One region of the Arthrobacter sp. PvP103 genome, then DNA from elsewhere that is predicted to be linked to it. Evidence: riboswitches for the same ligand, from Rfam matches in the RefSeq annotation. Region 1 holds a riboswitch; the other holds the start of a gene.
The links. Region 1 has a riboswitch for cyclic di-AMP ahead of JOE41_RS14420 (hypothetical protein). Riboswitches for the same ligand answer to the same signal wherever they lie in the genome.

Region 1 (4,872 bases):
CCGTAGCCGTCATCGAGGCGGTGGCACCACGGCGCGAGTTGGGCCCGCAGTTCCGGAACCGGAATGCGGCCGGTCGCCAAGTCGCGGCTGAGGCGGCCCATGCCGCGAAGATCGGCGAGGGCAGTCTGGAAGAGGTCCACACCGGCGTCGCCACCGTCCCTCCAGTCCACCGGGACCTCGTGCACGCGGAGTCCGCATCTTTCGGCCAGGACCAGCAGTTCGGTGTCAAAGAACCATGCGGTGTCGGCCGTGTGCGGCAGGATGTGCCGGGCAACATCTGCACGGATAGCCTTGAAGCCGCACTGCGCATCGCTGAAACGCGCACCCATCAGCGTATGCAGCAGAAAGTTGTAGCCGCGGGAGATGAACCCCCGCCACGGTCCGCGGACAACACAAGAAGATCGTGCCAGCCGCGACCCGATCGCCAGGTCCGAGTGTCCGGAAAGAAGCGGGGCGACCAGGGGAGCGAGCGCAGCGAGGTCGGTGGAAAGACTCACGTCCATGTAGGCCAGGACGGGGGACGGCGAGGCCAGCCACACGGTGCGGAGCGCGTTGCCGCGTCCTTTGGAGGTTAGCCGGACCACCGTGACCTCGCGTAGTTCCCGGGCCACTCGCTCGGCGGCCTTGAGCGTGCCGTCGGTGCTGGAATTATCCGCCACCGTAATCCGGAACGGGTAGGGAAACGTGCCGGCCAGATACCAGTGGAGTTGGCGAAGGGACTGCTCCAGGCCCTGTTCCTCGTTGTAGACCGGGATGACTACATCCAGGACGGGCGCAGCGGTTCCTGTCACGCCCGTCATCCGCGTATCTATGGGGGCCCGGCGGACGTGACCCGGCCGGAGGAACGTCGGATCGGGAGGACCCGGCCTGGGGTCGACGGCGGCCTGCGGTTGCGGGTGCAGCGGGGTTCCCGTGGCCAGGTCTGTGAGCGTCATGGTTCAACTATGGCGCCGCCGCATATGAAGAATTTAGGCCGAAGCTGTGCAGCTGCTGTGGGCCTTGCCGGGTGCGGATAAGGGCAAGGGAACCGGCGACAGTGCGCCCGCCGTCTTTGGTGGGAGCACCGCCGCCGCGGTTGGGTGCGTTATGGCGCGAGTACTTCGCAGACGTCTATGACCCTGCCCGGTCCAGAGTATCTCCGGAGTTCCGTCTGGAAGTCCCCGGCAACGGCGAAGTTGAAGTTGCCCGATACGAGGACGACGCCGGAAACGTCAGGTCCGGTCTTGTCAGTATCGGCGAATGAAAGGAGGTTCCTGCCGGTCGACTTGAATTCGACGCTGGTGGGATCTTCGGCATTTGGCACAAATTGGATGTGTGAGGCGCCCGTGATGACGTAACTTACGGTCTTACCGTTTGCAGTTAGGGTCACGTTGAGGTTCGGGGCTATTGAAATGACTCTGTCACCCGGGATGACGATGTCCTTTACGCGGCCAGTTACGGTGGCCTCGATGTCGAAGCCACCGGCGGCTTGGCCGCAGTGGAAGACGTAATTGGTCTGAAGCGGTGGCTGCGGCGGGCCCGAAGGGGCGGCGGCGGCCGGAGCGGCGGCCGCGAAGATTGAGGCCAGAACGGCCGTCGGAACTAACCATTTTTTCATTCTTGTGCTCCCTGCATCTTGATGACGGCGCTGGGGCCGGCAGCCGCTGGGAAGACAATTGAAAGCGGCGGCGACCAACAGTCACTCGTCGACCTTGTGAAAACCTTGTGGACCCGAAACGGGGCGCGAAGGTCCCCGGGGGTCCAGGAGGAAGCAAGAACGCCAAGACGGCCGGAGGCCCCGAATCCAAGCATGGATTCGGGGCCTCCGGCGTTGCGAACCAAGGTGGCTACAGGTGCCGGTCTAGTACCAGTTGTTGGCGTAGTGGAAGTCCAGGGCGCCGCAGGGGGAGCCGTACCGTTCCTTCACGTAGTTCAAGCCCCAGTTGATCTGGGTGCGGAAGTTGGTCAGGTAGTCGGACCCGGCGCTGGCCATCTTTTCGGCCGGCAGCGACTGGACAATGCCGTACGCGCCGCTGCTGGCGTTCGTGGCAGTGGTCTTCCAATCCGATTCCTTGGTCCACAGCGTGGTGAGGCACTGCATCTGGTCAGCCGCCCAGCCGTACGTTCCAAGCTGGGAGGCTGCATACGCCTGGGCAGCTGCGGGATCGTCCACGGCTACGGGCGGCGCCGGGGCAGGAGCCGGTTGGGGAGCCGCGGCAGGTGCAGGAGCGGGGGCGGCTGCAGGCGCTTCCGGTGCCGTCTCCTCCGACGGCTTCTCACCGGACGACTGCGCGTTCACGCTGACGGAGGACGGCGCGGGCATGGCGGAAACGAGGATTTTTTCGAACGCGAGCTTCGATTCGGCGTCGGCAGTAGTTGCGGCGCTCCCTGCGCCCGTTGCCGATGTTGCAGGGCCGACGGGTTCGGAAGCCTGGCCGGCGGCGCCGACACCAATCAGCACGGCGCAAGCGGTGGTTACTACTGCGGCCCGGCGGCCGGAGCCCTGCAGGCTGGCAGCGAACCGGGACAGCGGGGACACCTTGGCGGCTGGTTCGGCGCGGTGGCGTGAGCGTTGCGCAGGCGCTGCGGACTTGCGGGAAGCGGGCTCAGGACGTACTTCTGGCGTGGATTTAGTCATGGTTGCCTCTCGATGCCGGCGGAGTTAGCTGTCGGGTTCGGATGAGGTCATCCGGCCGCACGGAACTTCACGTGTCGGCTTCACCCCAAGGGCGGCTATGCAGAATGCCCGGAGACCTGGGTCCCCCGCCTCTGCCTGATCATGAGGAAATCCGGGTAGCGGCAGAGTTTGGCGTCCATCCGGATATGCGGCCGGAACGGTGGCCGCACTCTAAAAACCGTACAGGAGTCCGGCGCTTAAGTCACATTTCGGTAACGAGGGTCACGACGGCGGCGCGTTGGCTTGCGCGTTCGCCGAAGCCGGAAGCGGGTTTGCGGTGCCGCTAGGCTTCCGGTAATTCCCCCGGGAGCCGCAGGGCAAACTCGGTGCGTCCCGGGCGTGAATTGACCTCCACGGTTCCGCCGTGCGCCTCCACGATCGACTGCACGATCGACAGGCCCAGGCCACTCGTGCCCTCGGCAGCCGCAGCGCGCGTGCCGCCGGAACCAGAAGCAGAACCTCCCGGACTGGTTCGCGCCGCATCCGCCCGGGCAAAGCGGGCGAAAACCCGGTCCACAAACTCCGGCGGGATCCCGGCACCGTTGTCCGTTACGGTCACCACGGCGCTGCCGTCGGCTGACCGCATCACTCCAGTGACCACGGTAGTGCCCGGTTCCGTGTGCTTGCGGGCATTGGAGAGCAGGTTGGCGATCACCTGGTGCAGCTGCCTGGCATCCCCGCGGACCACCACGGGCTCTTCCGGAAGCTCCAGCTGCCAGATGCGGTCCGGTGCCATGACCTTCTCGTCGCTGACGGTTTCCACCGCAAGCTGCGTCAGGTCCACATCGCTGATCTTTAGCGGCTGGCCTTCGTCCAACCGGGCCAACAGCAGGAGGTCCTCCACCAGGGTGGTCATCCGTTCAGACTGGCTCTGCACCCTGGCCAGCGACTTCTGGCCGTCCGGGGTGAAGTCCTCGGTCATGCGCATGAGTTCCGTGTAGCCGCGAATGGCGGTGAGCGGCGTGCGCAGCTCGTGCGATGCGTCGGCCACGAACTGGCGCACCCTGGTTTCGCTCTGCTGGCGGGCTTCCAGCGCTTTGGAGACGTTATCCAGCATGAGGTTGAGGGCATGCCCCACACTGCCCACTTCGGTTCCGGGGTGCGCGTTCGACGGCGGCACGCGGACTGCGAGGGCCACCTCGCCGGCGTCGAGCGGCAGTTTCGAAACCTGCGTGGCGACTTCGGACAGTTGCTCGAGGGGTTTCATGGTGCGACGGATCAGCACCGTTCCGGCAAGGCCGATCAGGATCAGGCCGCCCATCGACACGATCACCATCGTCCATACCAAAGAGTTGAGCGTGTTCTGTTTTTCGTTCAGGGGGAGTCCGGTGACAATCACGTCCCCGTATGGCGCCTGGACTGCCACCAGACGGTAGGAGCCGGTGGACAGTGCCCGATCGACGGGCGTTCCGTCGGGCTGGAGTGCCAAAAGAATCTGGTTATCCTCGGGGGAGAGGGACGCCACGGTGGCGTCTTTGGCGAGGAACCCGGCGCTGCTGACATTCCCGTTATCTATGCGCGCGATGAGCGTTCCGACGCCCTGGCCCGGGCCTTCGAACCCGTCCTGCCTGCCGGACGGGTTGCTGGGCCGTGGCCGTCCTGCCTCGTTCGACAGCCGTGAGGCCTGCCCCAGCCGTTCATCGAGCTGCCTGGTCAGGAAGGAATCCATGGAGGCATAGCTGAACAGGCCGATCGCGCCGCAGATGGCCACAAGGAGTGCCATGGCCACCAGTACCAGCCGGGTGCGCAGGTGCCAGGTCGACGGATCAAGCCAGCGGCGGCGGTCTTTGCGGGTTACGCCGGAGAGTGTGGGCACCGCTCAATCCGCCGGTTTGATGACGTATCCCGCGCCGCGGACGGTGTGGATCATGGGCGGGTGGACGGCATCCACCTTTTTTCGCAGGTAGGAAATGTAGAGCTCCACGATGTTGGCCTGGCCACCGAAGTCGTAGTCCCATACGCGGTCCAGGATCTGTGCCTTGCTGACCACCCGCCTGGGGTTCTCCATGAGGTAGCGGAGGAGTTCGAACTGGGTGGCGGTCAGCTGCAGTTCCTCCCCGGCCCGGGTCACTTCGCGCGTGTCAATGTTGAGGACGAGGTCGCCCACCACGAGTTCGGCGGTGTCCATGGCGGCGACTCCGGAACGCTGGACCAGCCGGTGCAGGCGCAGGAGCACCTCTTCCATGCTGAAGGGCTTGGTGACGTAGTCGTCCCCG
Region 2 (4,872 bases), 150 kb from region 1:
CGTAAGGGCGGCCCTAAGGGCGGCAACCGCCTGATCCGCCTTGGGCATGTCGCAGGCCAGAATCAGCGTCATCGCGGCCCGGAGCGGACCGCGCGCCCGTTCCAGTGCCGCCAGACCCGCAGCAATAGCCGCGGCAGGTCCCGTAAAGGCAGGCTCCTCGCGGCAGGTAAGGACACCGGCAGGCAGTTCGCCGGGATCCGGGCCCACCACCACGGCGGCGCCAGCTCCGGCAGCCGCCGAAAGCGACCGCGACAGGAGGGTGGCGCCGTCGTACATCAGCTGGGACTTGGGCACGCCACCCAGCCGCGATGACCGGCCGCCCGCCAGGATTAAGGCATCAAACTCCACAAGGCAAGCCTAGCCATTGAGGCGGGTCTGCGCAGGGGTGACGCCTCAGGCGGCGGATTCTGGCAGAAGGAAAGGGTCCCAAGCGGGGGTGGGCTTTTCCAGCTCCTTGATCTGCCAGATGGTGCCGTGCGGAGGCGCGGGCACGAACCTGAGCTTCCAGCCCATCTCGGCCGGCGTGTGGTCGCCCTTCACGTTATTGCACCGAAGGCAGGCGGCCACAAGATTTTCCCAGGAGTCCGCACCGCCCCTCGATTTCGGGTGGACGTGGTCAATGGTGTGTGCTGCCTTACCGCAGTAGGCGCAGCGGTGGGCGTCACGGCGCAGGACGCCCCGGCGGCTCACCGCGGTGGTTGTGTTGTACCGCGGCCGGATGTAACGGTTCAGGAGAATCACGGACGGGCGGCCCAGAATCTCCTGCGGCCCGACGACAGGATCGTCGCCCTCGGCCACTACGCTAGCTTTTCCGGTCAGCACAAGAACCAGCGCCCGGCGGAAGGTTACAACCGCCAGCGGTTCATATCCAGCATTAAGAACGAGAGTGCGCATGCACATACCTCTTCACGGCCGCACCCGTCAGGGGCTCGAGGGCCGGCTGCCCTCTGCTTGTCCGGGCTATGGATCGACAACACAAGAGTAAACACTCAAGTGGCCGATCACCGAATCGGTCCTTTACCATACACCCCGTGTCGGCAAAAATTCACCTGCCGGAAACGCAGAAGAACCCCTGCCCGGAGGCAGGGGTTCTTCCGGCAAGCGTCAGCTGGAGGCTTTAGCCGCCAACGCGGATGAAGACCGGGCCTGAGCCGACGTTGACGCTGAACAGGGAGGTGGTTCCACCGTTCCAGCCACCGTGCACGGCCTGGCCGTTGCCGACGTATACAGCGATGTGGGCCATGCCCATGCCGCCGTTCTCGTAGTATGCGAGGTCGCCCGGCTGTGCCTCGGCTGCACTCACGGTGCGGCCCAGGGAAAGGTAACCGGCCGGCCAGCCGTGGTAGTTGATGCCTACGGCTGCAAGCGCGTTGGTGGCGAGGGCCGTGCAGTCCTGGGCAACACCGAGCTGGGCGTAAGCCGCAGCTGCGATCGAGGCGCCGTTTCCGCTGGCAGCAGCGGGGGCCGCCGGGGCCGCCGGCGCTGCCGGGGCGGATACGGTCTCTGCAACGGCAGCCGGAGCGGCCGCGGGAGCAGCTTCCTGGACCTCAACAACCGGCTTCGGAGCCTCAACGACCGGAGCCGGGGAGGTGGAAACAGCCGGCTTCTCGAAGGAGATGGCGATGCTGGATGCAGCCGAGATGTTGGCCGGAGCGGAAGACTGGACTTCCAGGGTGGAAGCAGAGGTTGCTTCGCGCTGAACATTGGTGTCGGCAGCGTTGGCTGCGATACCGCTCGTCAGGACCAGACCGGAGGCAGCAGCGATAACCGCAGCCTGACGGCCCATGCCACCGGCGTTGTCGCCGACGGCCTTGGCAATGACAGCAAGCGAGTTGGTCTTAGTAACCTCGGCGCGATGCCGTGCGATGGCACGTGTAGTCATTAGTTCTCTCTTTCGTTTTCCTCAGACTGCATGGCAGGCCGCGGTTTTTGGACGCTCCGGCATCTTGGGGGTAAGCCGGAACGGCCCGAACAGGGTTTTTAGCGAAGAACGCGCGCTTCAGCGAAGGGAAGCGCGTGTTTTAGCGAAGCGTGTAGAACGCAGAAGTGCCCGTGGCGGACACAGCGTGCAGGAGAGTGCCCTGCGAGGGGTTGAGCGCGCTGATCATCATGCCGTTGCCGACGTAGATGCCAACGTGGGCGCCGCCGTTTTGCATGACAAGATCGCCCGGCGCCGGTGTGGCGGTAGGCGTCATGGCTGTCCATGCGTTGGTGCGGGGGATGCTGATGCCGGCCTGCGCGTAAACCCACTGGGTGAAGCCTGAGCAGTCCCAACCGCTGGGAGTGGTGCCGCCCCAGACGTACGGGCTGCCGATACCGGTGTAAGCGATAGCAGCGAGGCCCGATGCTGCTGCGGAAGATGCGGCGTCAGCAAGCTTGCTTGCCTTGGCCTCTCCGGCAGCCTCAGTGGAGGTCTCGCTGGCGTCCGTACCGGTGGACTGTGCCCGAACGGTTTCAACCTTGGGCGCTGCCTTCGTGGTCACTGCCGGACGCTCGAAGGAAACAGTCGCTGTCGGTTCTGCAGTTACGGTCAGCTGGGCCGACTGTGAGCCGGACTCCGTCGAAGCGGAAACGCCCAGGTTGGTATCGGCGGCGTTTGCCGGCATCCCAACACTAAGGATCAGTCCGGAAGCAGCTGCAATGACAGCCGCCTGGCGACCTACGGTCCCGGCGTTGGCAGTAACAGCCCTGGACACGGAGTTCAACGGGTTCGTACGAACCGTTTGCGCGCGGTGGCGCGCAGAATTGTGACGTGTAGACACGAAGGTAGCCTCTCCCAATGCCTACGAGGTGAGCTGTCGGATTCGGATGGGAGTCACCCGGCCGCTCGGCTTCCTGGGAAGCGTTGCGACTTAACCCCAAGGTCTTCTTGCGAAGACCAAAATTGGTTCCCCCGCCTCTGCCAGACGATGTAATGCGAACGGACCTTGAGCGGTGGCAGAGTTAGGCAATCCACTCAAGAGCGCCAACTTCGGAAAAGTTGGCGTGCTCTAAACGGTACAGGAATTCCGAACGAATGTCACATTCAGGTCACGGCATGTCACAGGGATGCGAGAGTGACCCATCGTTTGGATCAGAGCCAGCCGAGCGGGTCGACGACTTCGCCGTTGACCATCACTTCGAAATGGAGGTGGCAGCCGGTGGAGGCGCCGGTGGTCCCGCTGAGCGCCACCACATCGCCGCGGTTGACCTTCTGGCCGACCTGGACACTGGACGACGAGAGGTGGTTGTACGTGGTTTCCAGGCCGTTGCCGTGGTCAATCACCACACGGTTTCCACCGCCGTAGGGGTGCCAGCCGGAGAAGGTCACGGTTCCGCTGGCGGCAGCAAAAACGCTCGTGCCGCACTGGGCCGCGTAGTCCTGGCCGCGGTGGAACTCGCCGGCTCCGCCCGTGATCGGGCTGACCCGGAAGCCGAAAGGTGATGCGGTGACCATCTGTTCCAGCGGCGCGCCCAGGCTGCCGGTGGATGCCGCGCGGGTGATGGTTCCGGCTGACTGCGCGCTCAGCAACTGCTTGAGCTTGCCGTCCGGATCCCCCTTGGTGGCTACGGTGGTCCGGTTGAAATCGATCTTGGCGCTGGCGGCCGCGGAGACCTCCGGCTGGGCCGCGACTGATGCGGCGGCGGTATTTGCCGTGTCTGACGTGGCGACCATGGGGCTGGTTGACGGGACGGTCACGGTGAGGACCAGTCCGGTGGCGGCTAGCGCAATGCCTGCCTTCTGACCCACGCCGCTCGCCGAGGCAAAGTCCGTCACCTGGCTGAACAGGCTCCGGCGCCGGCGCGCATCACGGTGTGCGTCGCGCGGCCTGACCGTCATTACGGCTTCGGCCACGGGGTACTCCGAAGCGGGACCGGTCGCCCTGCGGCGGCCCCTGACGGTCTGCGTGGTCAAGAATTATCCTCTCTGGGAAGCCTGCGGAGTTAGCTGTCGGATTCGGGTCAGAGAGATCAAAGACCCGGTCCGCCAATGCAAGGCATCCGACACAGGGGTATCCCAAAGGAATCCTTCGTCGGAGGTGCTTTGCCGCTGACGGACTTCACCCCAAGGCCGTCTTGCAACGGCCGGTTGTGGTTCCCCCGCCTCTGCCAGGAGGTGATTCGTACCGTGATCCGCTGGCAGAGCTCGGCTTCGGATCAGGTAACGCTTTAGTATCGGCGCTAGTCCTCAACTATAGGTGATTAATCAGCGCGGTAATAATTCCGTTATCTGCGTCTCAGTGCGTTGTAGGTGGTCCTACAAGGTGCGCGGTTAGCGGACCGTAACAAATACGTGAGCTGCCACTTCGGGCGGCAGCTCCAGTGCACCTTCGATCTCGGGTACGCGCACCGAGATGTACTCCCCCACGCGCTCCAAGGACAGGGATGCCCCCGGACGGATGCCGCCTTCATCAAGCTGCACCAGCAGCTCCGGCTCAACCTGAATGGGCTCGGCCAGGCGGCTCACGGTAACGCGCGAGTCGACCCCGTATCCGGCCATGGCGTCAAGCAGGTTCACCACGCCGTCGGTAAACGCCGGAGCGGGCTGGCCGCCGAGTGCCGCCAGGCCGGGAATGGGGTTGCCGTATGGGGAAACCGTGGGGTGGTCCAGAAGCTCAAAAATGCGGCGCTCAACCCGCTCGCTCATGACGTGTTCCCAGCGGCACGCTTCGTCATGGACATACGCCCAGTCGAGGCCGATGACGTCGGCGAGGAGCCGCTCCGCAAGGCGGTGCTTGCGCATGACTTCGGTAGCCCGTTTCCGGCCCGTTTCGGTGAGCTCAAGGTGCCGGTCGCCCGAAACAACCACCAGTCCGTCGCGTTCCATCCGGCCAATGGTCTGCGAAACGGTGGGTCCGGAGTGGCGGAGCCGTTCGGCAATCCGCGCACGGA

Region 2: linked by a shared signal. The riboswitch ahead of JOE41_RS15070 (C40 family peptidase) and the one ahead of JOE41_RS14420 (hypothetical protein) in region 1 are both predicted to bind cyclic di-AMP.

The regions. Positions count from the first base shown of each region.
Region 1 is NZ_JAFIBQ010000001.1:3,104,938-3,109,809, forward strand. It holds gene JOE41_RS14405 (STAS/SEC14 domain-containing protein) at 1-6, shown strand, start outside; gene JOE41_RS14410 (dolichyl-phosphate beta-glucosyltransferase) at 1-935, opposite strand, end outside; gene JOE41_RS14415 (hypothetical protein) at 1,085-1,597, opposite strand; gene JOE41_RS14420 (hypothetical protein) at 1,841-2,617, opposite strand; cyclic di-AMP (ydaO/yuaA leader) riboswitch at 2,617-2,801, opposite strand; gene JOE41_RS14425 (HAMP domain-containing sensor histidine kinase) at 2,940-4,472, opposite strand; gene JOE41_RS14430 (response regulator transcription factor) at 4,476-4,872, opposite strand, start outside.
Region 2 is NZ_JAFIBQ010000001.1:3,257,009-3,261,880, reverse strand. It holds gene JOE41_RS15085 (molybdenum cofactor guanylyltransferase) at 1-348, opposite strand, end outside; gene JOE41_RS15080 (HNH endonuclease) at 394-894, opposite strand; gene JOE41_RS15075 (NlpC/P60 family protein) at 1,118-1,882, opposite strand; gene JOE41_RS15070 (C40 family peptidase) at 2,022-2,606, opposite strand; cyclic di-AMP (ydaO/yuaA leader) riboswitch at 2,767-2,960, opposite strand; gene JOE41_RS15065 (M23 family metallopeptidase) at 3,074-3,895, opposite strand; cyclic di-AMP (ydaO/yuaA leader) riboswitch at 3,899-4,142, opposite strand; gene JOE41_RS15060 (metal-dependent transcriptional regulator) at 4,253-4,872, opposite strand, start outside.